DNA from 2 places in the Neorhizobium descurainiae genome. Region 2 is predicted to be linked to the other one. Evidence: riboswitches for the same ligand, from Rfam matches in the RefSeq annotation. Region 2 holds a riboswitch; the other holds the start of a gene.
The links. A riboswitch is a leader RNA that binds a small molecule or an ion and turns the genes downstream of it on or off. The one in region 2 is predicted to bind S-adenosylmethionine.
Positions count from the first base shown of each region.

Region 1 (14,834 bases), on a different contig from region 2:
CGGCTTCGATCACCAGCTTGCCGGATTCGCGGCCTTCGGTGATCTCGGCCCGCACCGTACCCTGCGGCCCCTTGTGGCCCCGATAATTGGTGCGCATGGTCTGCAATTCGCCGAGACGGCGCATGTTGCGCTTGCGTCGCGCGGTGACGCCGTAGCGCAGCCAATGTTCCTCGCGCTCGATCGCCTTGCCGAGCTTATGTTGCTCCAGCTCTTCCGCCTCCAGCACCTCGTCGCGCCAGGCCTCGAAATGGGCAAAGCCCCTGTCCAGTCGCCTGGAGGCGCCACGGTCGAGCCAGACTGTAGCGGTCGAGACTTTTTCGAGGAAACGGCGGTCGTGGGAGATCAGCACCAGCGCGCTCTTCGTCTTGCGCAACTCGTCTTCCAGCCATTCGATGGTCGGCAGGTCGAGATGGTTGGTCGGCTCGTCGAGAAGCAGGATATCCGGCTCGGGCGCCATGACGCGGGCGAGCGCCGCGCGGCGGGATTCCCCGCCGGAGAGGGTCCTCGGGTCTTCCTGTCCGGTGAGGCCGAGATGTTCCAGCAGATAGGTGACGCGGTAGGGGTCGTCGCCGGGGCCGAGACCCGCCTCCGCGTAGGCCTGCACGGTCGGGTAACCGGCGAAATCCGGCGCCTGTTCGAGATAGCGGATGGTGGAAGAGGGGTGGCGGAAAACCTCGCCCGATTGCGGCTCCACCATGCCGGCGGCGATCTTCATGAGCGTCGACTTGCCGGAACCGTTGCGGCCGACGAGGCAGATGCGATCGCCCGGTTCCACCTGCAGACCGGCGCCGACCAGCAGCGGCGCGCCGCCGAAGCTCAGGAAGATGTCATCCAATTTCAGAATGGGAGGTGCCAACCGTCAGGCTCCTGTAAAGTCGTAGGGGCGGGCGAGGATCATCGCCCTGCCGCTCTTTAGATGGAATTCCAGCGGACCTTCCGCAACATTCGAGACGGTGCGGGAGGAGCCGAAGGGCAGCGAAAAGTTTTCCAGCGGATAACGCGCGCCGATGATATCGAGCCCTTCGAGCGCCGAGAAACCGATGATCGAAAAGAGCGAGCCCTTCGGCAGGTCGAGCACCTTTTCACCCGGAAGCAGCGGCACGGCCTCCTCTTCGCCGGACGTCAGCAGGATATCGAAGCCGCGCTCGGCAAGGCTCATGGCGTGAAGGAGATGCTGAAGCGCATGGTCGCTGCGTTCGCCGCCGAGCGCACCGGCAAAGATCAGCTTCGTGGCGCCGCGGTCGATCGCTTCCGCCGTGGCGATTTCTCCATCGGTCTCGGTCTTGGCGGGCGGATAGGTCCGCTGCTCCACGTCCGGCCATTGCCCGGCAAGCTCGGCATCGGTGGAATCGAAATCGCCCACCCAGAGTTCCGGCTGTGCGCCGAGTGCCGCCGCATGCCGCATGCCGCTGTCGGCCGCGATGAAGCGGCTGGCGCCGACCGCTTCTCGCAGGCGGTCGGTGACGGTCAGATTGCCGCCGAGCAGAATGGTGAACGTCGAATGGCTCATGGGCATTGCCCATAGCGCAAAGCGGTAGGTCAGGGAAAGCTGTTGCGCCGCCGAAGCCAAGCTTTTAGTTTGCGGCTCGTTCTTTCGATCGGGATGCCAAGATGCAGTTTGAGGGTACCGCGGACTATATCGCCGACAAGGATCTCATGGTGGCGGTCAATGCCGCGATCCGGCTCGAGCGTCCGCTGCTGGTCAAAGGCGAACCCGGAACCGGCAAGACGGAACTCGCCCGGCAGGTGGCCGCGGCGCTTAACCTCGATCTCATCGAATGGAACGTCAAGTCCACCACCAAGGCGCAGCAGGGGCTTTACGAATACGATGCCGTCTCGCGGCTGCGCGACAGCCAGCTCGGCGACGAGCGCGTCCACGATGTCGCCAATTACATCCGCCGCGGCAAGCTCTGGCAGGCTTTCGCGTCCGACAAGAAGGTCGTGCTGCTGATCGACGAGATCGACAAGGCGGATATCGAATTCCCGAACGACCTCCTGCAGGAACTCGACCGTATGGAGTTCCATGTCTACGAGACCGGCGAGACGGTGAAGGCGAGGGTCCGGCCGATCGTCGTCATCACCTCCAACAACGAGAAGGAGCTGCCGGATGCCTTCCTGCGCCGCTGTTTCTTCCACTATATCCGCTTCCCGGATGTCGAGACGCTCGCCCGCATCGTCGAGGTGCATTATCCGGGCATCAAGCAGGTGCTCGTCCGCAATGCGCTGACCCAGTTCTATGAAATCCGCGAAATGCCAGGGCTCAGGAAGAAGCCGTCGACGTCCGAGGCGCTCGACTGGATCCGGCTTCTCGTTTCCGACGGCGTCGATCCGGCCGACCTGCGAGGCGACGTGAAGAACGCGCTTCCGAAGCTGCACGGCGCACTCTTGAAGAACGAGCAGGACGTGCATCTCTTCGAACGGATGGCCTTCATGGCGCGGCGGGAGCGATGAGCAAGATTTTGCTCCCATTGACGAGAGGCTGAGCAAGGCGTATTTGAAACGCCGTCATTCGTGGTGATTTGGCCGGCCGGCTTGCAGCCACGTAAAAAAAGTCGCTAAAGGGCCGCGAGAAGATGACTTCCCACGGACCGGTCGCGATTTTTGTCGCCGCCGGTTTTTTATTTTGTGGGTTTAGACATGCCGATCAAGATTCCCGATACGCTGCCCGCATTCAGCACCCTTGTTTCAGAGGGTGTGCGGGTGATGACCGAAACCGCGGCGGTGCGGCAGGACATTCGTCCGCTGCAGATCGGGCTCCTCAATCTCATGCCGAACAAGATCAAGACCGAGCTGCAGATGGCACGCCTCGTCGGCGCCACGCCGCTGCAGGTGGAATTCTCGCTGGTGCGCGTCGGCAACCACAAGGCCAAGAATACATCGGAGGAGCATCTGCTCTCCTTCTACGAGACGTGGGAAGAGGTGAAAGACCGCAAGTTCGACGGCTTCATCATCACCGGTGCTCCGATCGAGACGCTGCCCTACGAGGAAGTCACCTATTGGGACGAGATGGAGAAGATCTTCGACTGGACCACGACCAACGTGCATTCGACGATGAATGTCTGTTGGGGCGCCATGGCCGCGATCTACCATTTCCACGGCGTGCCGAAATACGAGCTGAAGGAAAAGGCTTTCGGCGTCTATCGCCACCGTAATCTCGCGCCGTCCTCCGTCTATCTCAACGGCTTCTCCGACGACTTCCAGGTGCCGGTGTCGCGCTGGACGGAGGTGCGCCGTGCCGATGTCGAGAAGGTGCCGAGCCTCGAAATCCTGATGGAGTCGGACGAGATGGGCCTTTGTCTCGTGCACGAGAAGAAGGGCAAGCGTCTCTACATGTTCAATCATGTGGAATACGACTCCACTTCTCTCGCGGACGAGTATTTCAGGGACGTCAATGCCGGCATTCCCATCAAGCTGCCGCACGACTATTTCCCGCATAATGATGACACGCTGACGCCCTTGAACCGTTGGCGCAGCCATGCGCATCTTCTCTTCGGCAACTGGATCAACGAGATCTACCAGACGACGCCCTATGAGCCGCAGAAAATTGGCGAGCTGGAGAAGATCGGCACGGAATAGATCGGCGCGATGTTCATCCCCTTCTTCCTGCGTTTGAGAGAAGCAAAGATCCCGGTCACGCTGCGGGAGTTCCTGGCGCTTCTCCAAGGCATGGAGGAGGGGCTGGCGGATTTCGACGTCGAGGCGTTCTATTTCCTAGCCCGCGCCGCGCTGGTGAAGGACGAGCGGCATATCGACAAGTTCGACCAGGTATTCTCCTCCCATTTCCACGGACTGGAGACAGTGTCGGGCAAACCGGGCCTCGATATCGCGAATATTCCCGAGGAGTGGCTGCGCAAGCTTATCGAGAAACACCTGACGGAGGAGGAAAAGAAGCTCGTCGAGTCGCTCGGCGGTTTTGAAAAGCTGATGGAGACGCTGCGCCGGCGACTGGAGGAGCAGAAGGGCCGGCATCAGGGCGGATCGAAATGGATAGGCACCGGCGGCACGTCGCCTTTCGGAGCCTATGGCTACAATCCGGAAGGTGTCCGCATCGGGCAGGAGGAGTCGCGCCATCGCCGGGCGGTGAAGGTTTGGGACAAGCGCGAATTCCGGGATTTCGACGACAGGGTCGAACTCGGTACGCGCAACATCAAGCTGGCGCTGAAGCGGCTGCGGCGCTGGGTGAGAGAAGGAGCGGCGGAAGAGTTCGATCTTCCCGGCACGGTCCGCTCCACGGCCGAACACGGCTATCTCGACGTGCAGACGCGGCCCGAGCGGCACAACGCTGTCAAGCTCCTGATGTTCTTCGACGTCGGCGGGTCGATGGACGGCCATATCCGCGTGGTAGAGGAGCTGTTCTCGGCGGCGCGGGCCGAGTTCAAGCACATGGAGCATTTCTACTTCCACAACTGCCTTTATGAGGGCGTCTGGAAGGAAAACCGCCGCCGTTCGGACCGGGTGGCGACGCTCGATCTCATCCGCAGTTATGGCGCAGACTACAAAGTGATCTTCGTCGGCGACGCCTCGATGAGCCCTTACGAGATCAGCCATGCGGGCGGCTCGGTCGAGCATTGGAACCAGGAGCCGGGACAGGTCTGGATCCAGCGCGTCACCGAGCACTTCCGCCGCTGCATCTGGCTCAATCCGGTGCTGCAGGATCATTGGAACCATACGACCTCGATCGGCATGATGCGGCAGCTCATGACCGGCCGCATGTTTCCGCTGACGCTCGGCGGTCTGGAACAGGCGACGCGCGCACTGACCCGGTGACTCAAGGATTTTCTTGATGACGGCGTTGCAGCTTGCCGCCAAATCGCGCAGTTTGCCGCCAAAGATATTGCGGAGGAAGTATTCATGGCGCATCGGGATTTCGAGGTTTTCGGCACGACGGAGAAAGGCGAGCCCGTGTATCGGGTCAGAATTTCCGGCGGCGGATTGACGGCTTATGTTATGACCTGGGGCGCCGTCATCCAGGATCTCAGGCTCGAAGGCCATCAGCCGCCGCTCGTGCTCGGCTTCGAGACCTTCGATCTCTATCCGGTCCACTCGCCCTATTTCGGGGCGACTCCGGGCCGCTGCGCCAACCGCATCGCCGGCGGCCGTTTCACGCTCGATGGCAAAGAATATCAGCTCGAGATGAACCAGCCGGGGATCGGCCACCTTCACGGCGGCACGGACGGGATCGGCCGCAGCAACTGGACGATCGTCGACCATGCGTCGGACAAGGTCGTGCTGCGGATCACAGATCCGGATGGCCGCGCCGGTTATCCAGGCAATTGCACCATCAGGGCGACCTACCATCTCAAGGATGACGGCGTGCTGTCGGTGGTCTACGAGACCACCACCGACCGGCCGACGCTCGCCAATATCTGCCAGCATTCCTATTTCAATCTCGACGGCCGCGAGGATGCGCTCGGCCACGACATCATGATCGCCGCCGACCATCTCGTTGCCGTCGACGAGAAGCAGTTGCCGACCGGCGAGCTGACGGCGGTCGCCGGCACGCCGTTCGATCTCGGCGACATGGGACCGATGAAGCGGTTCGATGGCGGCAAGCAGGTCCTGTTCGACCATAACTACTGCCTTTCGACGGAACGCACCGAAAAGCGCCCGGTGGCCCTGGCGCGCAGCATCTATTCCGGCGTTTCGATGGAAGTGCGGACCACCGAGCCCGGCGTGCAGTTTTATGCCGCCTTCAAGCTTCAGGAGCTTCCCGTGCCGGGCCTGGAAGGCCGTCGCTATGGCCCCTTCGCCGGCTTCTGCCTGGAAACCCAGGTGTGGCCGGACGCCATCAACCACGCAAATTTTCCGAACGTCGTGCTGCGCCCCGGCGAAGTGCTGCGGCAGGAGACGGATTATGTCTTTTCGAAACAGTGATGATGATCGGTCTCGTCCCGGCTGGATGGCCGTGTGAAAAATAAACGTTGGTCATACAAATCCGGGATGCGCGTAAAGTCCGTAAATCTTTGCGTCCATATCAAATTGTTCCCTGCCGTTGGCCAGCGAAAACAAGCTTTCGCTGGCCGGTTTACATTGTGGAATGCGGTTCAATTCTGCCGTTAGTTAAATTTCAACCGATCCTGGACTAATTTTCTTCAGGATTGCCGCCGCCGGCGAGTGACCGCCCTCTGAGAGAACATATGAACGACATCGTCATCAGGAAGCCGCTTTCCACACGGCTCACTTTTTTTGGATTCGCGGCGGTTCTTTTCGCGAGCGGTGCGATCGGCGGCCTTGCCTGGGATCGTCAGTCGCGCATGACCGACCAGGCGCTGCAGACTGAACTTGAAAGCGACCTTGCGGTGGTCCAGGACGATATGGCGGCCCAAAGGCGCGCCGCCGCAGCTCTCGCCCTGACCATCGCGGCCACTCCTGAAACGGCGCCGTTGATCCTCGCCAACGGCAGGCAGGACCTGCTCGCCCGCTATTCGAACATGAAGGCGGTCAAGGATGCGAGCGGCATCGAGATGATCACCTTCAGCGACGCCGGCGCCAATGTGGTCGCCCGCGTGCATGATCCGGATGTCTTCGGCGACAATATCAAGGCACGCCGGAAGATGGTGGCAACCGCGCTCGCTGAGAACAAGCTCGTTGCCGGCATCGAGACCGGCCGCACCGCCGTCAGCCTGTTTGCGACCGCTCCCGTGGTCCAGGACGGCAACGTGGTCGGCGTCGTCGACGTTGGCCTGAAGCTCGTCGATTCCTATTTCGCCCGCCTGACGAAGGAAGTGAACGCCGATGTCGCGCTTTACACCAAAGGCACAGACAAGTTCGACAAGCAGGCGTCCACCTATTCCGGCGATCCGATCCTGACACCTGCGGAACTGCAGGAGGCTTACGACACGGGCAAGGTCCGCCGCTATGCGGATATCGGCGGCAGGAACTATGCCGTCGAGGCTGTGCCGCTGCTCGACTTTTCCGGCGCCAAGGTCGGTGTTCTCGAAATCGCTTCGGATATCACGCCTCTCGTGCAGGCCAGCCAAACGGCGATCTGGATGACGGTTGCCGGCAGCGTGATCGTCTCGATCCTGTCGCTTATCGGTTTCCTGATTTTCGCCCGCTCGCTCGGCAATACCGTGCGTCGTCTGACGACCACGATGGCGAAGCTCGCATCCGGCGATCTCTCCGCCGAAGTGACGGGCCAGGAGCGCCAGGATGAAGTCGGCGCGATGGCGCGTGCCGTACAGGTTTTCAAGCAGGCCGCCGAGGAGAACATCCGCCTGGAGCGGGAAACGGCGGAAGCCCGCGAAGCGCAGGAAAGCCAGCGCCAGCGGCAGTCGGCGATCGACAACGCCAAGGCGGAGGATCTGCGCAGCTTCGTTCATGCGATCGAAGACGGCTTCAACGGTCTTGCCGGCGGCGACCTGACCGTGCGAATGGACCGCCCCGTCGCTGCGGAATTCGAGCCGATCCGGGCAAAGTTCAACAGCTCCGTCGCCAATCTCGAAGAGGCGATCGGCTTGGTCGTGGGTGCCGTCGGCACGATTCGCGCCGGTCTGCAGGAAATCTCGATCGCTTCGAACGATCTCGCCAAGCGCACCGAGCAGCAGGCCGCGAGCCTCGAGGAAACGGTTGCCGCTCTCGGCCAGGTCACGTCCGCCGTCAACGAAAGCGCCAATGGCGCAAGTCATGCCCAGGGCGTTGCCACGCTGGCGCAGGAGAAGGCGCAGCGCGGCGGTGAAATCGTCGCCAAGGCGGTCGCCGCCATGGCCGCGATCGAAACCTCGGCCGAACAGATCAACCGCATCATCGGGGTGATCGACGATATCGCCTTCCAGACGAACCTCCTGGCTCTCAACGCCGGTGTCGAGGCTGCCCGCGCGGGAGAGGCCGGCCGCGGCTTTGCGGTTGTCGCCCAGGAGGTCCGTGGGCTCGCCCAGCGGTCCGCCGACGCCGCGAAGGAGATCAAGACGCTGATCTCCACCTCGTCGGCTCAGGTCAAGCAGGGCGTCGAACTGGTCACCGCTTCGGGCAAATCGCTCGAGGACATTGTCGGCGAAGTCGCGCAGATGGGTAATTTCGTCAACACGATCACATCCAGCACCAATGAGCAGGCGACGAGTCTGAGGGAAGTCGCCGCCTCCGCCGACCAGATGGACAAGGTGACCCAGCAGAACGCGGCGATGGTCGAGGAAACCACTGCCGCGGCGCAGAGCCTGACGCAGGAAACCGATAACCTTGCGGAGATGGTGACCCGCTTCAAGACGAATGCCCGGTCCGCCTCCCACGGATATTCCGCTCGCGGCTATCGTTCCCGCGCCGCCTGATCGACGGCCGTTTCCGAAGCCAGGAGGCGCGTCTTCAGATAGGATTTCAGCGCCGCAGGATGACGCTGACATCGGCATCGATGTAAGCCCCGGATCGCGTCGGGGTCCTTGAAGGCAGCGCCGTCGGTAACCAGGCAGTTCTCTGCCGCAACAGAGCTTTCGGCTCTTGTTATTTCGGCGGCTTGTCCGGCTTGGCCAGTATGAAATCGCCGAATTCCATAGGGAAGGGAAACAGGATCGTTGAAGTCTTTTCGCCGGCGATGACGTTCAACGTGTTCAGGTAACGAAGCTGCATCGCTTCCGGCTGCCTGGCGAGGATTTCGGCTGCCTCAAGCAGCTTCGCCGCTGCCTGCTGCTCGCCCTCGGCGTTGATGACCTTCGCCCGACGCTCGCGTTCGGCCTCTGCTTGACGGGCGATGGCACGAATCATGGATTCGTTGATGTCCACATGCTTGATCTCGACATTGGCAACCTTGATGCCCCACGCATCGGTCTGGACGTCGAGGATTTCCTGGATGTCGTTGTTGAGCTTGTCGCGTTCGGCCAGCATCTCGTCGAGATCATGCTTGCCGAGCACCGAGCGCAGTGTCGTCTGGGCGAGCTGGCTTGTGGCCGTCATGAAGTCCTCCACCTGAATTGTCGATTTCTCGGGGTCGATGACCCGGAAGTAAATCACGGCATTGACCCTCACCGAGACGTTGTCGCGGGAGATGACATCCTGGCTGGGCACGTCGAGCACCCGCATACGCAGATCGACCCGTATCATTTGCTGGACGTAAGGGATGAGCAGGATCAAGCCCGGGCCTTTGACGCCGGTGAACCGCCCAAGCGTGAAAACGACGCCGCGTTCGTATTCCCGCAGGATCTTGATCGCCGATACGACGATGAGCAGCAAGAGGAGGATGGCTACGAGATAGAAGACGATATCTGCAAGCATGCCCATGACATTTCCTCCTCGTTCGGAAGGCCGCTATTCTTCTCGCGGGCTGTGAGCGACTTCAAGCGTCAGTCCGTTTCGGCCGATTACGTTCACGTTGTCACCGGCGGCGAGCGGTTCGGCGGAAATGGCCTTCCAGCGTTCGCCATGCGCGATGACATAACCTGATGTCTCTTCCCAACTGTCCACCTTACCCGAAATGCCGATCATCTGTTCGGCCCCGGTAACGACGTTGCGGCGGCGTGAGGAGAACGCGAGGCGGGCGATGACGACACTGAGCGCAAGGCTGACGACCGCAATGCCACCCAGCACGGGCCAAGAGATCTCCAGGCCGGGAATATCCGGTTCGAACAGAATGGTTGCACCGAGTATCAGCGCTATCCCGCCGCCAATGCCGAGGGCGCCAAAGGAAGGCGAATGCGCCTCGGCCACCGTCAATCCGACGCCAAGGGCAATCAGCCCTATGCCGGCGTAGTTAACCGGCAGCAACGCCAAAGCATAGAGACCCAGCAGAAGGCAAATACCGCCAATCGTGCCGGGGACAAATGTCCCGGGGGTGAGGAATTCGAAGATCAGGCCGTAGATGCCGACCATCATGAGGATGAGCGCGATGTTCGGATCGGTGATCACGGAGAGCAGTCGGGTCCGCCAGTCGGGTTCGAATTCCTGAACCGTAAGCCCGGTTGCGTCGATTCGGATATCCGTTTGGCCCACCCGTACCGTACGGCCCTGCGCCTGCGTCAGAAGATCGTCGATGGTGGCGGCCGTGAAATCGATGACGTGCTCCCGGGCCGCGGCGGTCGAAGAAAGGCTCGCAGCTTCGCGCACGGCCCGTTCCGCCCAATCGGCGTTGCGATTGCGTAATTCGGCAAGTCCGCGGATGAAGGCCGCGGCATCGTTGACCGCCTTTGCCTCGCGGGCTTCGCGGGGAGGCTGTCGCTGTGTGCCGGCCGGCTCATTGGGAGCATCGCGCTCCGGCTCCGTACCGCCGTCGAAAGGCCCCCCGCCGATTGCGACCGGTGTCGCCGCGCCCAGATTGGTGCCAGGCGCCATGGCCGCTATATGGCTCGCGTAAAGGATATACGTACCGGCGCTGGCCGCACGCGCGCCGCTGGGCGCCACGAAACTCGCGACCGGCACGGGCGAAGCCAGGATCGCGCGGATGATGTCGCGCATCGACGTATCGAGACCGCCGGGCGTGTCCATCTGCAGGATGACCAGGCTGGCTCTCTGATCGTTTGCGTGTTGAAGACCGCGTCTCACATAATCGGCAGTTGCCGGACCGATGGCGCCGGTCACCTTCAGCACCACGGCAGCGCGTGCTGTTTCGGAGGGCAGCGGGGCGGCCGAAGCCAAGGCCGAACACAGAGCCAGCATCAACGCGAGGGTTGACAGCATTCGCCGCCAAAATCCTGGATATTGCACTATCTTTCGCTGAGCGCACATCCTCTTGAAGATATGGCGGAGCTGCGAAACGGTAAGGGCGGAACCTTCCTATGTTCAGGCAGAATCGGCAAGAATGTCAGGAATGGCTGCCGGTATAGACCTTGAAGAAACTGGAGCGGGCGAAGGGATTCGAACCCTCGACCCCAACCTTGGCAAGGTTGTGCTCTACCCCTGAGCTACACCCGCTCATCAATCCGTCGGTCCGGGGTAGTTCGCTGGACCGAAGATCGCGGCTCGTTGCCGGCGACGGGCGCTATATGGCCCAGACTTTTTTCAAATGCAACAGGGAAATGACGATTGGCGGCAAGAAAAATTTCGGTTCCGCCAGACTCTTCCGGCCGCCGGCTCCGTGCAGGAACCGGCGGCCGCCTTGCCTCAGGAGGCGGGACAGACCGCCCCGGAATCCACCCAGGCGCGGATCAGTTCGCCGAACTCGGCCTGTGTGCCCGGCACCGGCTCGCGGCCGGCGCCCGGGTTCCAGCCCCAGCCGACCAGCTCGTCATGCGCCATGTGCTCGACCAGCTCGTCCATGGTCATGTCGCCGTTGCGGGCCGGATCCTTGATCTGCTGACAGATCTGGCCGAGCGTCTTGCCCTCCCAGGCCATCTCGATCGGCGCGAGGTGCCAGGCGGGATTGCCGGGGATGCTCTTGATCGTATCGGCTTGGCCGACGACCGGCGTGTTCTCGGCGCTGTGGCAGGTGGTGCATTGCATGCCGGGAAGCCCCATGCCGCCGTCGCCGCGGAAGACCGGCGGCTGGTGCGGATGCATAGAGGCTCCCTGCAGCGGTCGGTCCGTCGCGGGGTGGCAGTTGACGCAGCGCGGATGCTGGATGACCTTGCCGGCTTCCGTGAAGAGCGCCACGGAGCGTTCCCCCTCGTTGGCGATCGACTGGAACGAGGAGGCGGGTCTTAGCGGGCTCGCGTCGGTCCTGGCGTCCTGCGCCACCGAGACGGGCGTAAGCGCCGTCCCGGCGGCCACGAAGAGACAGCCGGCGGCAACGCTGGTCAGAGCGGAGCCGGTGAGAGCGATTTTCAGGTTCATCGGTCGTTGGTCCTCATCCTGAGTCGTTAGGCCGAAACGATATTGACGATCGGAAGCTGCCTCACCGGTGCTCCGGTCAGGCTTCGCCAGGCATTGGCGACCGCCGGACCGACGGGCGGCACGCCGGGCTCGCCCACACCGGTCGGCCTTTCGGTCGACTTGATGATCTCCACCTCCACGTCCGGCATCTCGTCGATGCGGATCGATCGGTAGTCGTGGAAGTTCGACTGCATGATCCTGCCGCCCTTGCCGAGCGTCACCGCATCGAAGAGGACTGCGCCCAGGCCGTAGCCCACGCCGCCTTCCATTTGCGCCTTGATGACGTTCGGGTTGACCGCAACACCGCAGTCAACCGCACACCAGACTTTGTGCACGCGTGGCGCCCCATCCGGGCCGACCGAGACCTCGACGACCTGGCCGACATAGGTGCTGAAGCTTTCCACCACGGCGACGCCACGGGCGCGGCCATCGGGTATTTTGGAACCCCAGTTCGCCATTTCGGCGGCTTTCCGCAAAACGCCCGCATGGCGCGGCTTTTCCGTCAGGAGCGCGAGGCGGCCTTCCACGGGATCGCGGCCGATCTTCTGGAAGAGCTCGTCGACGAAGGTCTCGACCGCAAAACCCGTATGGGTATGGCCGACCGAGCGCCACCAGAGCGGCGGCACGACGAGCTGGACGTTGTGCGAGGTCACCTTCAGATTCGGGATCGCGTAGGGCAGGTTCGACGCACCCTCGACCGAAGTCTCATCGAGATCGGCCTTGCCCATGATCGATTGGCCGACGATCACCTGTTCCCAGGCCGTGATCTGCCCTTCGGCGTTGATGGCGCCACGCATCCTGTGGGCATACATCGGACGGTAGTAGCCGCCGCGAATGTCGTCCTCGCGGGTCCACATGTGCTTCAGCGGACGGTTTCCGCCGCTTGCCGCATAGACGGCTGCCGCTTCCTGCATGTAGGGCGAACCGAACTGCGCCTTGCGGCCGAAGCTGCCGCCGGCGAGCTGGGTATTTACCCGCACCTTCGTTTCGTCGAGGCCCAGAATCTGGGCCGCAACCGTCTGGTCCATGCCCGGGAACTGCGCACCGTTATAGATGTCGACCGATCCGTCCGCCGCCTTGATGAAGACGGCGTCGAGCGGCTCCATCGGCGCATGGGCGAGGAAAGGAAAGACGATTTCCGCTTCCACCGTCTGCAGGCCGGGCGCCTTGAAGGCTTCATCGACATTGCCGTTGTTGGCAGCCTCCAGCCCCGGCTCGCGGAAGAGCCTCGAATAATCGGCGGCGAGTTCCTCCGATGAACGGGTTTCGGCCTTGGAAAGGTCCCATTCGATGCTCAGCGCATCGCGTCCCTTCAGAGCGGCAAAGGTGTTGTCCGCATAGACGGCGATGCCCTGCGGCACCTGCTTCACGTCAACGACGCCCTGCACCTTGCGGGCTTCGGTATCGTCGAAGCTCTTCACGGTGGCGCCGAAATGTTCCGGATGAGCGACAACCGCGATCAGCAGGTCGTCCGGGGTGATGTCGAGCGTGAAGATCGCCGTGCCGTTGGTCTTGCCGTGGGTGTCGAGCTTCGGCAGTTCCGTGCCGATCAGCACGAAATCGGCCGGGTCCTTGAGCCTGGGCTCGGCAGGTGGCGTCTGGCGGGCGGCCCTTTCGGCAAGCGCGCCGAAACCGCTCTCCCTGTTGGAGGCGGCATGTCTGATGCGGCCCTTTTCCACGGTGATTTCGGCAGCGGGCACGCCCCATTCCTCCGCGGCCGCGGCGACCAGCATGGCGCGGGCCGTGGCGCCGGCCTTGCGCATCTGCTCGTAGGCGTTGGCGATCGAGCTCGAACCGCCCGTGCCCTGGAGGCCGAAGGAAAGGTTGGCATAGACCTTGTTGTCGGTCGGCGAGTGCACGGCGCGCATTTGGCCCCAGTCGGCGTCGAGTTCCTCGGCGACCAACGTCGCAAGGCCGGTAAACGGGCCCTGGCCGAATTCGATGTGCTTCGAGAGCACGGTCACCGTATCGTCGGTGCCGATCTTCACGAAGGCGTTCATCGGGGCCAGCGCGGCATCGCCGCCGGCCTGTACGCCCGTCGGTGCGGCGGTGAGCATTTTCGGCGCGATCGCCACGCCGATGACGAGACCCGAACCGGCGAGAAAGCCGCGGCGGGTGGCGGTGATATCATGCAGCGTCATGGCTCAGCCCTCCATCGAACTGGCGGCGTTGTGGATCGCCGCGCGGATGCGATGGTAGGTGGCGCATCGACAGATATTGCCGGCCATCGCGCCGTCGATATCCGCGTCGGTCGGTTTCGGCACCATCTGGAGGAGGGCAACCGCCGACATCACCTGTCCGGACTGACAGTAGCCGCATTGGGGTACGTCGAGACCGGCCCAGGCGGTCTTCACCGCATCGGCCTCCTTGCCGGAAACGCCTTCGATGGTGACGACCTCGGAGCCGTCGACCATCGAAATCGGGGTGATGCAGGAGCGGCGCGGCATGCCGTCGAGATGCACCGTGCAGGCGCCGCACTGGGCGACGCCGCAGCCATATTTGGTGCCTGTGAGCTTTTCGAAATCGCGCACGACCCAGAGAAGCGGGGTATCGGGGTCGCCGTCGAACGTTCGTTCCTGTCCGTTGAGCGTGAAGGTGACCATGGCCAGACCTTTCGTGTGAGAAGCCGGACAATGCGCCGGCAATGGGATTAAAGCGGCTGCTATCGGCCAGGCCGATATCGGGGACGCGGAAAAGCGGTGCGTCGAAATCAAATGAAAAATGGGAGCTTCTTATTTTTATTATGGTTGCGGAGGCTGCTCCAATCGGATGGACCTCCGGTTATGATAATCTGGTCGATCCCCCCGCAAGGTTCAAGCGCCTCACGAGATCGTGTGCGTTGCGCTTGGCCCGGGAGAACATTGGGGCTATAGTCCCGCTGCCCGCCAATAGAACTTCCTTGAGAATGACCGACACTCTACCGAAAACCGCCGAGGACCTTTTCCGCTTCCTCGACAGCCTCAATATTCCCCATTCGACCAAGAGCCATCCGCCGGTTTTCACCGTTTCGGAATCGGAAAGCCTGCGCGAGGAAATTCCCGGCGGTCATACGAAAAACCTCTTCGTAAAGGACAAGAAGGACCGGCACTTCGTCCTGACGGTGG
Region 1 is NZ_JBLFFK010000004.1:234,113-248,946, reverse strand. Features, by position in the region: gene ACMGE0_RS10225 (ABC-F family ATP-binding cassette domain-containing protein) at 1-856, opposite strand, end outside; gene ACMGE0_RS10220 (thiamine diphosphokinase) at 860-1,516, opposite strand; gene ACMGE0_RS10215 (AAA family ATPase) at 1,612-2,451, shown strand; SAM riboswitch at 2,502-2,579, shown strand; gene metA (homoserine O-acetyltransferase MetA) at 2,638-3,576, shown strand; gene ACMGE0_RS10205 (vWA domain-containing protein) at 3,586-4,767, shown strand; gene ACMGE0_RS10200 (aldose epimerase family protein) at 4,852-5,874, shown strand; gene ACMGE0_RS10195 (methyl-accepting chemotaxis protein) at 6,138-8,264, shown strand; gene ACMGE0_RS10190 (slipin family protein) at 8,434-9,207, opposite strand; gene ACMGE0_RS10185 (NfeD family protein) at 9,235-10,599, opposite strand; tRNA gene ACMGE0_RS10180 (tRNA-Gly) at 10,759-10,833, opposite strand; gene ACMGE0_RS10175 (Isoquinoline 1-oxidoreductase subunit) at 11,023-11,691, opposite strand; gene ACMGE0_RS10170 (xanthine dehydrogenase family protein molybdopterin-binding subunit) at 11,718-13,871, opposite strand; gene ACMGE0_RS10165 ((2Fe-2S)-binding protein) at 13,875-14,333, opposite strand; gene ACMGE0_RS10160 (prolyl-tRNA synthetase associated domain-containing protein) at 14,636-14,834, shown strand, end outside.
Region 1: linked by a shared signal. The riboswitch ahead of metA (homoserine O-acetyltransferase MetA) and the one ahead of ACMGE0_RS25100 (O-succinylhomoserine sulfhydrylase) in region 2 are both predicted to bind S-adenosylmethionine.

Region 2 (14,834 bases):
GACGGCTGCGATCCTCATCGAGCCGATCCAGGGCGAAGGCGGCATCCGTCCGGTTCCGAAGGAATTCCTGCAGGCGCTGCGCAAGATCTGCGATGACAACGGCTTGCTCCTGGTTTTCGATGAAGTGCAGACGGGCGTCGGCCGCACCGGTAAACTCTTCGCCTACGAGTGGTCGGGGGTCACGCCCGATATCATGGCGCTTGCCAAGGGCATCGGCGGCGGTTTCCCGCTCGGCGCCTGCCTGGCGACCGCGGATGCGGCTTCGGGGATGACCGCCGGTACCCATGGCACGACCTATGGCGGCAATCCGCTCGCCGTCGCTGTCGGCAATGCCGTTCTGGACGTGATCCTTGCCGACGGGTTTCTTCAGCATGTCCGCGACGTGGCCCTTGTCTTCCGCCAGGGTCTTGCGGCGCTCAAGGATCGCTTTCCGAATGTCATCGAGGACGTCCGCGGCGAAGGCCTGCTCCTCGGCGTCAAGGCCAAGGTGCCCGCCGGCGATCTCGTCGTCGCCATGCGAAACGAACATCTGCTGGGCGTCCCGGCCGGCGACAATGTGGTGCGCCTCCTGCCGCCGCTCACCGTCACCGCCGAGGAGGCCCGCGAAGGCCTTGCCCGCCTTGAAAAGGCGGCGGAAAAGCTTTCCTCCGCCGAACTGAAGAAATCCGCCTGAGGGGCGAGAAGGGGGCGCCATTCGATGGTTCCCTCTCGATAGGGAACCGTTAGTATGGCCGCACCGAAACATTTTCTCGATCTTTCCGCCATGTCCTCGGAAGACCTGAGGACGATCCTCGACGACGCCAAGACGCGCAAGCAGGCGACCAAGGCTGGCACGGCGGAAAAGCCGCTTGCCGGCAAGATGCTGGCGATGATCTTCGAAAAGCCCTCCACGCGCACCCGCGTCTCCTTCGATGTCGGCATGCGCCAGCTCGGCGGCGAAACGCTCTTCCTCTCCGGCACGGAGATGCAGCTCGGACGCGCCGAAACGATCGGCGATACGGCAAAGGTGCTGTCCCGTTATGTCGATGCGATCATGATCCGCACCACCGATCATGCGCGCCTCATCGAAATGGCCGAACATGCGACGGTGCCGGTCATCAACGGCCTGACGGACGATACGCATCCCTGCCAGATCATGGCCGACCTGATGACCTTCGAGGAGCATCGCGGGCCGGTGAAGGGCAAGACTGTCGCCTGGACCGGCGACGGCAACAACGTGCTGCATTCTTTCGTGGAAGGAGCGGCCCGCTTCGGCTATCGCATGAACATGGCGGTGCCCCTGGGGTCCGAGCCGCACGACAAGTTCCTGAACTGGGCACGCAACAACGGCGGCGATGTCATGCTCTGCCATGATGCCGAGCGCGCGGTGGCCGGTGCCGATCTCGTCGTCACCGATACCTGGGTCTCGATGAACCAGGAGCACAAGGCGCGCGGCCATAACATCTTCCAGCCCTATCAGGTCAACGGAGCGCTGATGAAGCGGGCCGACAAGGATGCGCTCTTCATGCACTGCCTGCCGGCCCATCGGGGCGAGGAGGTGACCGACGAAGTCATCGACGGTCCGCAGTCGGTGGTCTTCGATGAGGCAGAGAACCGTCTCCACGCGCAGAAATCCATTCTTGCGTGGTGCTTCGGCGCGGTCTAGCTCCGCTCACGGCAAGCCTTGATTTTCGTGGAAGCCGGTCCCATCTACCGGCAGTCAACTGCACCGCGCCTTGAGAGGAAGCGGCGCCTCAACGTACATCGTCGACGTCTTTTCCTCCGGCCAACGGTTCCGCTTGGGCCGGCGCTTGTGTAAAAGCTTGAAGGCTCGGCGCGAAGGAGTGAAGTCATGGCGGAAGCGACTGTGGAACTGAACGATCTCGACTTTGCCGGAGACGACCGCGTCGTGCCCTTCCAGGTGGAGGGGCTGGACGTCCGCGGCCGGGCGGTGCAGCTCGGGCCGCTCCTCAATGCCATTCTCGGCCGCCATGAATATCCCGCGCCGGTCGCGCGGCTGCTGGCGGAAGCGGTCGTGCTGACGGCTCTGCTCGGCACGTCGCTGAAGTTCGACGGCAAGTTCACGGTCCAGACCAAGGGCGACGGCCCGGTGGATCTCCTGGTGGCGGATTTCTCGACGCCCGATGCGCTGCGCGCCTACGCGCGTTATGACGAGGAAGCCCTTGCCGCAGCCCTCGAAGAGGGCAGGACCTCGCCTCCCGATCTTCTCGGGCGCGGCGTGCTCGCCTTCACCATCGACCAGGGCCGCGGCATGCAGCCTTATCAGGGCATCGTGCCGCTCGACGGCTCCTCGCTCGAAGAGATCGCCGGCGTCTATTTCCGCCAGTCGGAACAAATCCCGACCAAGGTGCGCCTTGGCGTGGCCGAGCTCTTCGACCGCGATGCCGAAGGCAAGCCGCGCCACAACTGGCGGGCAGGCGGCCTCGTGGCGCAGTTCCTGCCGCAGGCCCCGGAGCGCATGCGCCAGCCGGACCTGCATGGCGGCGATGGCGACGATCGCGAGACGGATCTCAGCGACGACGCCTGGACGGAAGCCCGTTCGCTGGTCGAGACCATCGACACGGACGAACTGACCGATCCGCAAGTTGCGATCGAGCGGCTGCTCTTCCGGCTCTTCCACGAGCGGGGGGTGCGGGTTTACGAGCCGCAGAGGGTGCATGACCGCTGCAGTTGCTCGCGCGAGAAGATCAAGAGCGTGCTGGCCGGCTTCACCGCCGAGGAGATCGAGGCAAGCCAGGAAGACGGCCAGATCGCCGTCACTTGCGAATTCTGCTCGACCACGTATCACTACGCAGCGGCCGAATTCGCCGCAGCGTAGTTTTTCCCTCCTTCTCCCCAGCGGGGAGAAGGTGCCCGAAGGGCGGATGAGGGGGACGCTATCAAACCGGACTTCGCGCCTGCTTTGTTTATTCGACGCTGCAATTGACCGACAAGACCGATTGCAGCGGTTCACCGAACCGCCTCCTCATCGCCTCGCATCCGCTCGGCATTTCTCCCCGCTGGGGAGAAGAAGGTGCACTCACGGCGCCTTGCATTCGAAATTAGCACCATCCTTCAAGTCGCCGCTGCCGGAATATTTCGCGACCTGCGGATAAGGGCAGAGCGGGCGGGTCATCGTCGGCTTGCCGTCCTTCATCTGGCTCGCCTGGATCACCTCCGGCGCCTTTCCGTTTTCGACCCAGTCCATCAGCGGCGTAAAGGCGTCGAAGACGTCCGTGCCGTAGCCCATGCTGCAGTGGTACATGCCGGGCACCATGAAGAGGCGGTAGAATTCCGCCGTCCGGTCCGCGCCCATCTGCTTGCGGACGGATTCGTAATAGTTGACGCCCATCATCGGGTTGAGCGCCGGGTCCGACCAGCCGAAATAAGTGATCATCCGCCCGCCGCGCTTTTCGAACGCGCTGAGGTCCGGGTTGGTGGCGTCGACGATCTCCCGGATCATGCCGATCTTCGGATATTCCTTGTCGAAGTCGAAGGTCTTCCAGTCGATCGCCTTGCCGGAGGCGGGCAGCATGGCCATGTTCTTCACGAAAGTCTCGCCATAGGCGAGCTGCCGGCTCGGCCCCTCCTCGGAAACCATCCACATGTCCCAGCCGCTCGTGCCGGAAGCGTCGACGCCCTCGGTGCCGAACTGTACGCCGGGAAACACCGTTTCGCCCTTGATCTTCACGCCGCCGGCCAACGTCTTCAGCGTTTCCACCTGCGCATTGGTGAAGCAGTCGGAACCGCCGGCCTCGCAGATCTTCAGATCCTTGGCGGCATCGAAATTGCATTGGCGCGGATCGGCGATCAGCCCGTCCTTGGCGCCGTCTATCGCGTCGCATTTGTCCATCACGGCCTTGGCCAGGACGGGAAGCTGCGCCTTGCTGATCGGCGCCTTCAGGAGCGCCTGGGCATTCCAGACGCCCCAGATCTGCGTGTTGGTGAGGTCGAGCACCGGCGCACCGGCGAGGATGCCGTCGAAATCGTCGGGATGACGCTGCGCCGAGATAAGCCCCTGGCGACCGCCGGTGGAGCAGCCGTCCCAATAGGAGAAGGAAGGATGCCGGTCGTAATAGCGCGCGGCGATCGCTTTTGCCGTCCCGACCGTCACATGTACGGCGCGGGAACCGTAATCGATCAGGAGGTCGAGATCCTGGGCGAAATCACCGAGCCTGTAGGTGACGGCGTCATGGCCGGTATTCTGCTGTACGGTCAGGAAACCCTTCGAGAGGGCGGCATTGCGGGTGGCGATGCGCGACGGAGCCGCAAGGTCTTCGCCCGCATAGCCCCCGTTGCCGAACATGTAGAGCCGCCGGTTCCAGTTGTCGGGCAGCGTGATCTCGAAACGGATCTGCGGGCGGATATAGCCCGTCACCTGGCAATGGCCCGGCACGGTGCCGACGCCCGCCACATGCGTGGCCTTCAGGGTGGTGACGTCGGCAAAGGACTGGCCGTTCAGCATGCCGCAGGCGATCTGCGGCGAGACGGTCGCGGCCGAAAGATCCGGCCTGTCCTTTTGATCGATGAAGCTGCTTTTGTTCTGGGCGAGCGCAGGGGTGAACGCCGCCAGCGCCACCAGAGCGCAGGACGCAGACAGAATGAGCCGTGTCACAGGTTCTCCTCCCAAAGACTGTTGCACGGCGCGAGCATGCCGAAGACGCAGGGAGGCAACAAATAGAAAAGCCGATGTGGCCCATAACTTATCGGCTATGGACGATCCGCGTCAGTTCAGCACCCGGAGGAGACCGGGCGAATCCAGCGAGAAGGCGGGGATCGTCACCTTGAAAGTCTCGCCTTCGTCCGTCTGCATGTCGTAGTGGCCGAACATCATGCCCGAGGGCGTGTCGAGCGGGCAGCCCGAAGAATATTCGTAGGAATCGCCCGGTCTCAGCCGCGGCTGCTCGCCCACGACGCCGGGCCCGTCGATCTCGTCCACCACGCCGTTCTGGTCGGTGATATGCCAGTAGCGATGGACGAGCCGCACGGAAACGAGCGAATGGTTTTCGATGACGATGCGGTAACCCCAGACATAGCGGCTCTCTTCCGGATTGGACTGGTCCTCCAGATAGTAGGGCTCGACGGCGACTTCGATGTCTCTTGTCCGGGCGCTATACATGCTGCACCTCAACAATACTCAGCTATCCGATATTGTACCTGATTACCGGAACGTCAAGAAATCTCCCGGTTTGAACAACCGAGTGTGAGCGTTTCTTGAAGTTAGGGATAACCGATATGGTGAATCCGGTAGCCGGATTCACCATGGCGGACGTCAGGCCGGGATCTTGGACAGCGCCTTGGCGAAATCCTCGATCAGGTCTTCGGTGTCTTCGATGCCGGCGGAGAGGCGCACGGTGCCGGGCGAGATGCCGAGTTCGGCGCGGGCCTCGTCCGTGAGGTTTTTATGCGTCGTCGTCGCCGGATGAGTGATCAGGCTGCGCGTATCGCCGAGATTGTTGGAGATCGTGACGATATCGAGCGCGTTCTGGAACTTGAACGCTGCTTCCTTGCCGCCCTTCAGCTCGAAGCAGACCAGTGTCGAGCCGCCCTTCATCTGCTTGGCGATGATATCGGCCTGCGGATGGTCCTTGCGGCCAGGATAGATGACGCGGGCGACCTGTTTCTGCTCGGCGAGGAAGTCGGCGATCTTCGAAGCGTTCGCCGTCTGCTGCTTCACGCGCAGCGGCAGCGTCTCGACGCCCTTCAGCAGCGTCCAGGCGTTGAACGGCGACATGGCCGGGCCGGTATGGCGGAAATAGTCGTGCAGGTTCTCGTCGATCCAGGCCTTGTCGGAAAGCACGACGCCGCCGAGGCAGCGGCCCTGGCCGTCGATATGCTTGGTCGCCGAATAGACGACGATATGGGCGCCGAGCTCCAACGGTTTCTGGAAGAGGGGCGTGGCGAAAACGTTGTCGACCACCACCTTGGCGCCGATCTGGTTGGCAAGCCTGGCGACGCCGGCGATGTCGACCACTTCCAGCGTCGGATTGGTCGGGCTTTCCAGAAAGAAGACCTTGGTCTTCGGGGTGATCGCCTTTTCCCAGTTTTCGAGGTCGCGCCCGTCGACCAGCGTGCAGCCGATGCCGTATTTCGGCGCGAGCGTCTCGACCACCCAGCGGCAGGAGCCGAAGAGCGCGCGTGCCGCGACGATATGATCGCCGGCTTTCAGTTGGCAGAGGATCGCCGCCGTGACGGCGGCCATGCCGGATGCGGTGGCGCGGGCGTCTTCGGCGCCTTCCAGCATGCACATGCGCTTTTCGAACATGTCGTTGGTGGGGCTGCCGTAACGGGCATAGATGAAGCCGTCCGTCTCGCCTTTGAAGCGCGCCTCGGCGGCCTCGGAATTTTCGTAGACGAAGCCCTGGGTCAGGTAGATCGCTTCAGACATCTCGCCATATTGCGAACGTAACGTGCCGCCATGTACGAGCTGGGTTGCCGGGCGCCAGGAGTTGGACGACTTGGTCATGCTAATCCCCACTTTCAAACAACAAAAAAACCGGCCGCAAAAAGCAGACCGGTTTCGCACCCGGTCCTTTTAGCCACTTGTTTAACGTGGCTGCAAGCCGACCGGCCAAATCACCACGGGATAAGAGTGGCATAGCGCCGCTCGCCGCTTGCGTCAATGGCCCCGATTTGGTTTTGTCGGGCGCGATATTTGGAAGAGACATGATGGCTCGTGTAACAGGCATTCTGGCGGACCGCGCGATTGCGGCACTTTTCGAAAGCGGACGGCTGATCTCCGAGCGTGAGCTCGATCAGGACCAGATCCAGCCGGCAAGCCTGGACCTGCGCCTCGGCTCGAAGGCCTTCCGCGTCCGCGCGAGCTTCATGCCCGGCCCGGTGAACCTCGTTTCCGACAAGCTCGACCGGTTGAAGCTGCATGTCATCGACCTGTCCGAGGGCGCCGTTCTCGAAACCGGTTGCGTCTATATCGTGCCTTTGATGGAGCGCCTCGACCTGCCGGCCGACATGTCCGCCTCGGCCAATCCGAAGAGCTCCACCGGCCGCCTCGACATCTTCACCCGCGTCATCACCGATTATGCGCAGGAATTCGACAAGATCCCGGCAGGTTATTCAGGCCCGCTCTATCTCGAAATCTCGCCGCGGACCTTCCCGATCGTCGTGCGCCGCGGTTCGCGCCTGTCGCAGATCCGCTTCCGGGTCGGCAATGCTCTGCTCGGCGAGCCGGAACTCCTTGAGCTTCATCGCGAGGAGATTCTCGTTGCTGCCAGCAGGCCGAACGTGTCCGGCGGCGGCATTGCGCTGTCGATCGATCTTTCCGGCGACAAGCAGGGCCTGATCGGTTATCGCGGCAAGCATCACACGGCTGTCGTCGACGTCGACAAAAAAGGCGAGCACGACATCTTCGACTTCTGGGAGCCGCTTTATAGCCGCGGCCGCAACGAGCTGATCCTCGATCCGGATGAATTCTACATCCTCGTTTCGCGCGAGGCCGTGCATGTTCCGCCGCTCTATGCGGCCGAGATGACGCCTTTCGATCCGCTGGTCGGCGAATTCCGCGTCCACTATGCGGGCTTCTTCGATCCGGGTTTCGGTCACGAGGCGGCCGGCGGGCGCGGCAGCCGCGCGGTGCTGGAAGTGCGCAGCCACGAAGTGCCCTTCATTCTGGAAGACGGCCAGATCGTCGGCCGCCTCGTCTACGAACATATGATGGAGCGGCCGGAAGGGCTTTACGGCACCGGCCTCGGATCGAACTACCAGGCGCAGGGGCTTAAGCTCTCCAAGCATTTTCGTGTTTGACGCGCCGGCCGCTTGACAGCCGGCGGCATCTGTTGGAAGTCTCGGAGCCGACGCGGGTGTAGCTCAATGGTAGAGCAGCAGCTTCCCAAGCTGAATACGAGGGTTCGATTCCCTTCACCCGCTCCAGTTTCCGGCTACATCAGCCTGCCCCATGCGGGGTTCCATTCAACGCCTTCCGAGAGCTCCACGAAGATCGGCGGCTTGTCCGGTCCACGGTTCTTGTTCTCCGCCATCCGGAAAGCCTCCTCCGGCTCCATCTCCTCGCCGGGAAAGATCGTGTCGTCCTCCACGGGATCTGCGATCTTGCGGATATAGCCGCGGATCTGGTCGCCGGAATGGTAGAATTTGATGATCAGCGCGCCGGGAGCCGGTTCTCCGCCGCGATAGCGATAATAGGTGTGCATCATTCTCCTCCAGTTGTCAGAGCCTGTTACCTGACGCCCGGAGATCCGAAAATGTTCCGGAATTCTGAACAGGAAGGCGGCCTTCCGTCATTTTCTGTTGCCGCTAGGTTCGTGCGGCGTCTTGTTCCAGAAGAAGGGTCTGGAGCGGAGTTCCAGCACGGCGCGCCATGCGGCAGCCGAAGTCATCAGCCAGTAGAGCGGCACTCCGGTCCAGCGCCAGCCGATCAGCCGCCTTTCATGTCCGATCATCGGCCCCCACCCGAGACCGAGGAAGGTGAGATAGCTGCCGAAAATGTTGATCGTATCGATCACGAAGAGCGAAAGCACGCCGGCCGGAATATCGTCTGCCGGCGCCGCCAGCAGGGAATAGGCACCGAGCGCCATGAAGACGATGATCAGCGGGTGGAGGAGCGAGGAGACCAGCATGCCTCCGATCATCAGCTGCGAAATGCAGAAGGCCGCAGGGCCCATCTCCCGGATGAGCCGGCCGGGATCGCGCATCAGCACCAGCCAGGTCTGCAGCCAGCCCTTGAACCAGCGGCTGCGCTGTCCCATCCACACCCGCATCGTCGTGGGCGCATCCTCCAGCGTCTGACGGCCGATGACCCCGGAGCGATAGCCGAGCCGATAGAGACGCAGCCCGAGATCGGCGTCCTCCGTGACGTTGAACGGGTCCCAGCCGCCTGCGGCATGCAGCGCTTCGGTGCGGAAGTGGTTGGACGTGCCGCCGAGCGGCAGCGGCATCCGCGCGTTCGCGAGCATCGGCAGCAGCCCGCGGAAAAGAGCCGCATATTCCAGCGAGAACAGCGCGCTGATCCAGGAGTGCTGCCCGTTGGTGATGATCAGCGGCGCCTGCAGGCAGGCAAGCTCCCGCGGCGACGTCCGGAAACGCTGATAGGCCTCGCGCAGCTGCTGCGGATGCGGCCGGTCCTCCGCGTCGTAGATCGCCAGGAACTCGCCGCGGGCAGCGCCCAGCGCATAGGTGAGCGCCTTGGGCTTGGTGCGCGGCTCGGACGGCGGCACTTCGACAATCTCGAAATGGGCGCCGGCCGAGAAGGCTTTCAGCGCCGCGATCGTCTCCCGGTCGTCCGCCTCGCAGACGAGCTTGACGTCGAGCAGCGAATGCGGCCAGTCGAGCCGCTTGAGGCTGGCGATCAGCTGCTCGGCCACCGCGGCTTCGCGGTAAAGCGCCACCATCACCGTATAGCAGGGAAGGGGGCCGTGCCGGGGCCGCAAAGCCGCCGGCACGACTGCCCCGAACCGTTGCCGCGTCAATGCCGCGAGCCTCAGAAGCAGGGAGGCGAAATAGACGAGCGACAGCAGGACATGCAGCAGGAGCAGCGCCGTAAGCGGCACGACGATCAGGGCTGAGGCCAGCGCGGCAAGCCCGATCCCCGCACGGAAGCCCTGGTTGCCGGTAAGCACGACACGGGCGGAAAACGCGGGGAAACGGTCGAAGAGCTGATTGACCGTGTCGCGTACCCGTCTTCCGGCGCCGGCGTGCCATACAGCCCGGCGGATCGCCGAAGGCGTGGTGATCGCGAGATCGCGCCCGAGCGGGGGCATGGCGGAAAGGGCCGCTCCGAGGTCGGCGAGCCGCAGGGCTTCCGGCACCACGGCCACCTGCGGAGCCCGATAGCGATAGTTGATGCGGATCTGGTTCGGGCGCTGCAATTGCGTATCGAGAGAAGGCGTGTCGGCGACGGAAGCCGGATCGATCGTCTCGACGAAGGGCAGGCGCAGGAAACGGGCGATCGCGCCGTAATAGGCCGCCTCGTCCACCTGGCCGCTATGGAGCAGCTCGCTCTCGATGCTGGTGCCGTTCCGCCGCGCCCTTTCGGCAAGCGTTGCAAGCAGCGGCTTTGAAAAACCGAGCGCGGCAAGGGCGGCGAGCTCCGGGTCCTCGTCGGAATCATGGATATGGTCTGCCGGCCCGTCCGCGGGTGAGGCCGAATCCGGCCACGATCCATCTTGCACCGGCGGCGATGCCGGTGGATATTCCTGCAAATGCATGACCCTGCCACACCGCCGGAAAGCGGATGCCCCAACCTGTCCCGATCTGGATCATAGAGATGCGCCCCATGATTGCATCCCCGAGAATCAGGGGTTTTTTCAACCTGCTGCAGCTTTTCCTTGTGGCGGGAGGATTTCTTGTCTGCGCCGGGCCGGGACATGCCGCCGACGGCCATACGCTTCCGCTGATGTTCGACGCCAGGGAGCGGCTGTCGCGGCCCGATCTTTCCGAGATCGTGCGGGTGCGGGTTCTCACGACCGTCGATTTCCCGCCCTTCAATTTCGCCGACCAGACCGGCCGGCTTGCCGGCTTCAACGTCGATCTTGCCCGGGAGATCTGCACCGAACTGAAGATCGAAGCGAAGTGCCAGATCCAGGCGCTGCCTTTCGAAGAGCTGGAGAAGGCGCTGGAAAGCGGCGCCGGCGAAGCCGTCATGGCGGGCATTGCGGTGACGCCGGAGCGGCGCCAGCGCTTCGCTTTCTCGCGGCCCTATCTCGGCGTGCCGGCCCGTTTCGCCCGTAATTTGGCGGCCAAGATCGGCGGCGACACGGCCGCCGCGCTTGCCGGCAGGCCGGTCGGCGTGGTGAGGGGCACGGCCCACGAATTGATGCTCAAGGCCTTTTTCCCGAAGGTGAACGCCACGCCTTTCGACACTTACGAGGCGATGCTGGACGCGCTGAAAGCCGGGAAGGTGGAGGCGGTCTTCTCCGACGGGCTGAGGCTGCCCTTCTGGGTGGCGGGCGAGGCGTCGGCAAAATGCTGCGCGCTTTTCGACGGCCCCTATCTCTCGGAAAAGTTCCTGGGCGAGGGCCTCTCCGTCATGCTCCGCAAGGGCGATCCGACGCTGGCGGCGGCTTTCGACCAGGCGCTCGGCGCACTCTCGCGCAACGGCCGCCTGCAGGACATCTATCTGCGCTACTTCCCGAACGGCCTTTACTGATCGCTGCCGCTTGTGAATTCTTTCCTATTCGCTATTCGCTATTCGCTATTCGCTATTCGCTATTCGCTATTCGCTATTCGCTACTACTGGCTCGCCCAGATGATCCGCGCCACCCATTCCACTTCGGAAAGGTCGAAGACGCGGTTGGGGTGTTCGGGGTTGAGGGAGAGAAGTTCCACCGTGCGGGCGCTCTGGCGGGCCAGCACCTTGGCCATCACCTCGCCCTCCTTGGTTTTCAGCACCACGCGGTCGCCGCGGCGCACCTGCGCGCCGGGCTCGACGATCAGCACGTCGCCGTCACGATAGAGCGGCATCATCGATTCGCCCTGGACCTCGAGCGCATAGACGCCGGCCTTGCGGGACGGGTCGACCGGGAATTCCACCACGTCCCAGCCCTGGCCGGCCGGAAAGCCGCCATCGTCGAAAAAACCGCCGGCACCGGCCTGCGCGAAACCGAGCAGCGGGATCGTGCCGCCCTGGGGCGGGAAATTGCCGTCGGGAAGCGTCGAGCGGCCGGAAGCGGCGGGCAGATAGCTCATGAACTGGTCGATCGTGGCCCCCGTCGCCTCCAGCACCTTGGCGATCGATTCCGTCGAGGGCCAGCGCAGCCGCCCGTCGGGGCCTAGCCGCTTCGATTTGTTGAAGGAGGTAGGGTCAAGCCCGGCACGCCGCGCAAGCCCCGAGGGCGTCAGCTGATGGCGCTCGGCCAGCGTGTCGATCGCGTTCCAGATCGTTTCATGTGACAGCATCTTGCCCGTACCCGTGATCTTCCCCGGACCAAGGGCGCGCGAGGCAGGGCCGGACAATCCGGCGCTCGGCGGCACCCTTCGATCAAAACCCGTGTCGCGGCCTTCAAGCGGAAAGGAGGCTCGCGCATACCCCCGGATTTTAACGGAGCCGCGGCCCGGCGTAAAGGGACGAAAGGAATAAAATCCTGTTTTCGTTCGCTCAGGCCACCAGCGCCATGTTGATCTTGCCGAGCTTGATCACCGCCTGCGTGCGGCTGTCGACATTGAGCTTCAGGAGGATCGCCGAGACATGCGCCTTGATGGTCGCTTCCGAGACGCCGAGCTCGTAGGCGATCTGCTTGTTGAGCAGGCCCTCGCCGAGCATGGTCAGCACCCGGCTTTGTTGCGGGGTGAGCGTCTTCAGCCGTTCGATGAGTTCGGTAAGGCCGGGGTCTTCCTCCTGCGCGGCGAAATCGCCCTTCGGCGCCCAGATATCGCCCTCCAGCACCGCCTGGATGCCGGCGCGGATGTCGTCCAGCCCGGAGGATTTCGAGATGAAGCCGGAGGCGCCGAGCTCCAGGGCTCGCCGGATGGTGGTGCAGTCGTCGCTTGCCGAGACGATGACGATCGGCAGGCCGGAGAATTCGGCCCTGAGCGTCATCAGCCCGGAAAAGCCGCTGACGCCCGGCATGGCGAGGTCGAGCAGCATCAGGTCGGCATCGGGATTGTTTCCGGCGGCAAGCCGCGCGGCCTCGAAATCGCCCGCCTCGATGATGACGAGCTCCTCGGCAATGCCCTGGACGGCCTGGCTGAGCGCGCCGCGAAACAGGGGATGGTCGTCTGCGATGATGATCGTGAGTGTCTGCATTCCCACGCTCCCTCCCAAGAGCATAGCCGGGCCTGCTTCTTTGAGAAGTTGTAAACCTCCCGTGAGCCGGAAACAAGTGCGGGAATCAGGTGCGGTCGGGTTGCGGTTCGTTCGCCCGCCGTTCATCCACAAATTCTCCGACGATCGCCATGAAGCGCCGCATGAATTTCTCCATGATGGAGAGCGACTGCTCCACTTCCTCCTCGCTCGGCAGCGCTTTCGGCGGCGTCTGGCTCAATCGCTCCTCGAGCGCGGTCACGCGTTTTTCCAGCCTGTCGAGCTCCTGTTCGTAGGCCGCCCTTTCGTCCGGCTGCATGCGGCAGGCAAGCGAGCCGTTCTCCTCGCGGCAGAGCGTCATGGCGCCGGTTTCGGTGTCGAGCCGAACGATACCGCTTTCCGTGCGTTCGAGCTGGAAGCGGCTGGGCTGTGTCTGCTGATGGGCCTGCTGGGCATTCGTGCCGGTCGAAACGAAAAGCATCGCGATCGCCACTGCTGACGTTTTCATCCTGTGGTCCTCCTGTTGCCGGGTGGACAAGCGCCGGGCTTTGCGGCAAACGCTGCGAGTATAACACATCCCAGAGAGCTCATGATGACGGATATAGTGTACAAGATCGTGCCGGAAACGCTCTGGCGTCGGGCCAAGGAAAAAGGCGTCTTCGAAGGCGCCGAAATCGATTTGAAGGACGGCTATATCCATTTCTCGACCGGCGCCCAGGCGCGGGAGACGGCGAGGCTGCATTTTGCCGGCGTCGCGGGCCTGCTCCTGGTGGCGGTCAACGCGCTCACCTTGGGGGAGGCGCTGAAATTCGAACCCTCGCGCGGCGGTGATCTCTTCCCGCATCTCTACGGCGTCCTGCCGTTCTCCGCGGTCCTCTGGGAAATGCCGCTCCTGATCGGTGCCGACGGCCTGCATGCCTTCCCGGAGAAGATGCCATGATCGGCCCCTTTGCCGGGCTCGCTTCCCGCGGTCTGTTCGTCTTCGATCCGGAAACCGCTCACGGGCTTTCGGTGGCCGCGCTGAAGACCGGCCTCGTGCCCGCCTGCAGCGTGCCGGCCGATCCGCGGCTGGCCCAGACGGTTGCCGGCATCAGGTTCTCGAACCCGATCGGCCTTGCGGCGGGTTACGACAAGAATGCCGAGGTTGCGGATGCGATCCTGAGGCTCGGCTTCGGTTTCACGGAAGTGGGCACGGTGACGCCGAAGCCGCAGTCCGGCAACGACAGGCCGCGCATCTTCCGGCTGATCGAGGATCGCGGCGTCATCAACCGGCTCGGCTTCAACAACGAGGGCCACGAGGCCGCTTTTGCGCGGCTCGCCGCCCGCCGCAATGCTCCGGGGATTATCGGCGTCAATATCGGCGCCAACAAGGATGCGGCCGACCGTGTTGCCGATTACGTCCTCGGCATCCGCAGGTTCTACGGCCTCGCCACCTATTTCACCGTCAACGTCTCCTCGCCCAACACGCCGGGCCTGCGCGATCTCCAGGCGCGCGACAGTCTCAAGGCGCTTCTGGAAGCCGTGCTCGCCGCCCGTGCCGAGGAGGCGGTGCGGCACGGAAAGTCCGTCCCGGTCTTCTTGAAGATCGCGCCTGATCTGACCGAGGAGGGGCTGGACGATATCGCGGCGGAAGCGATCTCCCATCCGCTCGACGGGCTCGTCGTTTCCAACACCACGCTCGCCCGCGACGGGCTGAAGGACCGGATGCAGGCAAAGGAGGCCGGCGGGCTTTCCGGTGTGCCGCTCTTCAGGCGTTCGACCGCCGTGCTCGCGAAGATGCGCAAGCGCGTCGGGCCGGCTCTGCCGATTATCGGCGTCGGCGGCGTTTCCAGCGCCGAGGATGCCCTGGAGAAAGTTCGCGCCGGGGCCGATCTGGTGCAGCTCTATTCCTGCATGGTGTACGAAGGGCCGGGGCTCGCGGCGGCGATCGTCAGGGGCCTGTCTTCGCTCCTCGACCGGGAAAAGGTCTCCTCGATCCGCGAGCTGCGCGATAGCCTCCTCGACTACTGGGCGGATGCGAAACTCTGACGCGCCTTGCGCGGCACCATGGCCGCCAGGAAGAAACCGCGCATCAGGAGGAACAGGTTGAGGGACAGCCACAGCCCGTGATTGCCGAAAGGCGGCACGAGCAGGACAAGGCTCG
Region 2 is NZ_JBLFFK010000018.1:98,877-113,710, reverse strand. Features, by position in the region: gene ACMGE0_RS25125 (aspartate aminotransferase family protein) at 1-673, shown strand, start outside; gene argF (ornithine carbamoyltransferase) at 728-1,645, shown strand; gene ACMGE0_RS25115 (Hsp33 family molecular chaperone) at 1,832-2,818, shown strand; gene ACMGE0_RS25110 (tannase/feruloyl esterase family alpha/beta hydrolase) at 3,020-4,594, opposite strand; gene apaG (Co2+/Mg2+ efflux facilitator ApaG/CorD) at 4,706-5,098, opposite strand; gene ACMGE0_RS25100 (O-succinylhomoserine sulfhydrylase) at 5,252-6,445, opposite strand; SAM riboswitch at 6,494-6,572, opposite strand; gene ACMGE0_RS25095 (2'-deoxycytidine 5'-triphosphate deaminase) at 6,646-7,740, shown strand; tRNA gene ACMGE0_RS25090 (tRNA-Gly) at 7,793-7,866, shown strand; gene ACMGE0_RS25085 (hypothetical protein) at 7,875-8,147, opposite strand; gene ACMGE0_RS25080 (glycosyltransferase family 2 protein) at 8,232-10,157, opposite strand; gene ACMGE0_RS25075 (transporter substrate-binding domain-containing protein) at 10,217-11,098, shown strand; gene ACMGE0_RS25070 (S24 family peptidase) at 11,182-11,847, opposite strand; gene ACMGE0_RS25065 (response regulator) at 12,047-12,694, opposite strand; gene ACMGE0_RS25060 (hypothetical protein) at 12,780-13,199, opposite strand; gene ACMGE0_RS25055 (DUF952 domain-containing protein) at 13,281-13,631, shown strand; gene ACMGE0_RS25050 (quinone-dependent dihydroorotate dehydrogenase) at 13,628-14,719, shown strand; gene ACMGE0_RS25045 (MATE family efflux transporter) at 14,695-14,834, opposite strand, start outside.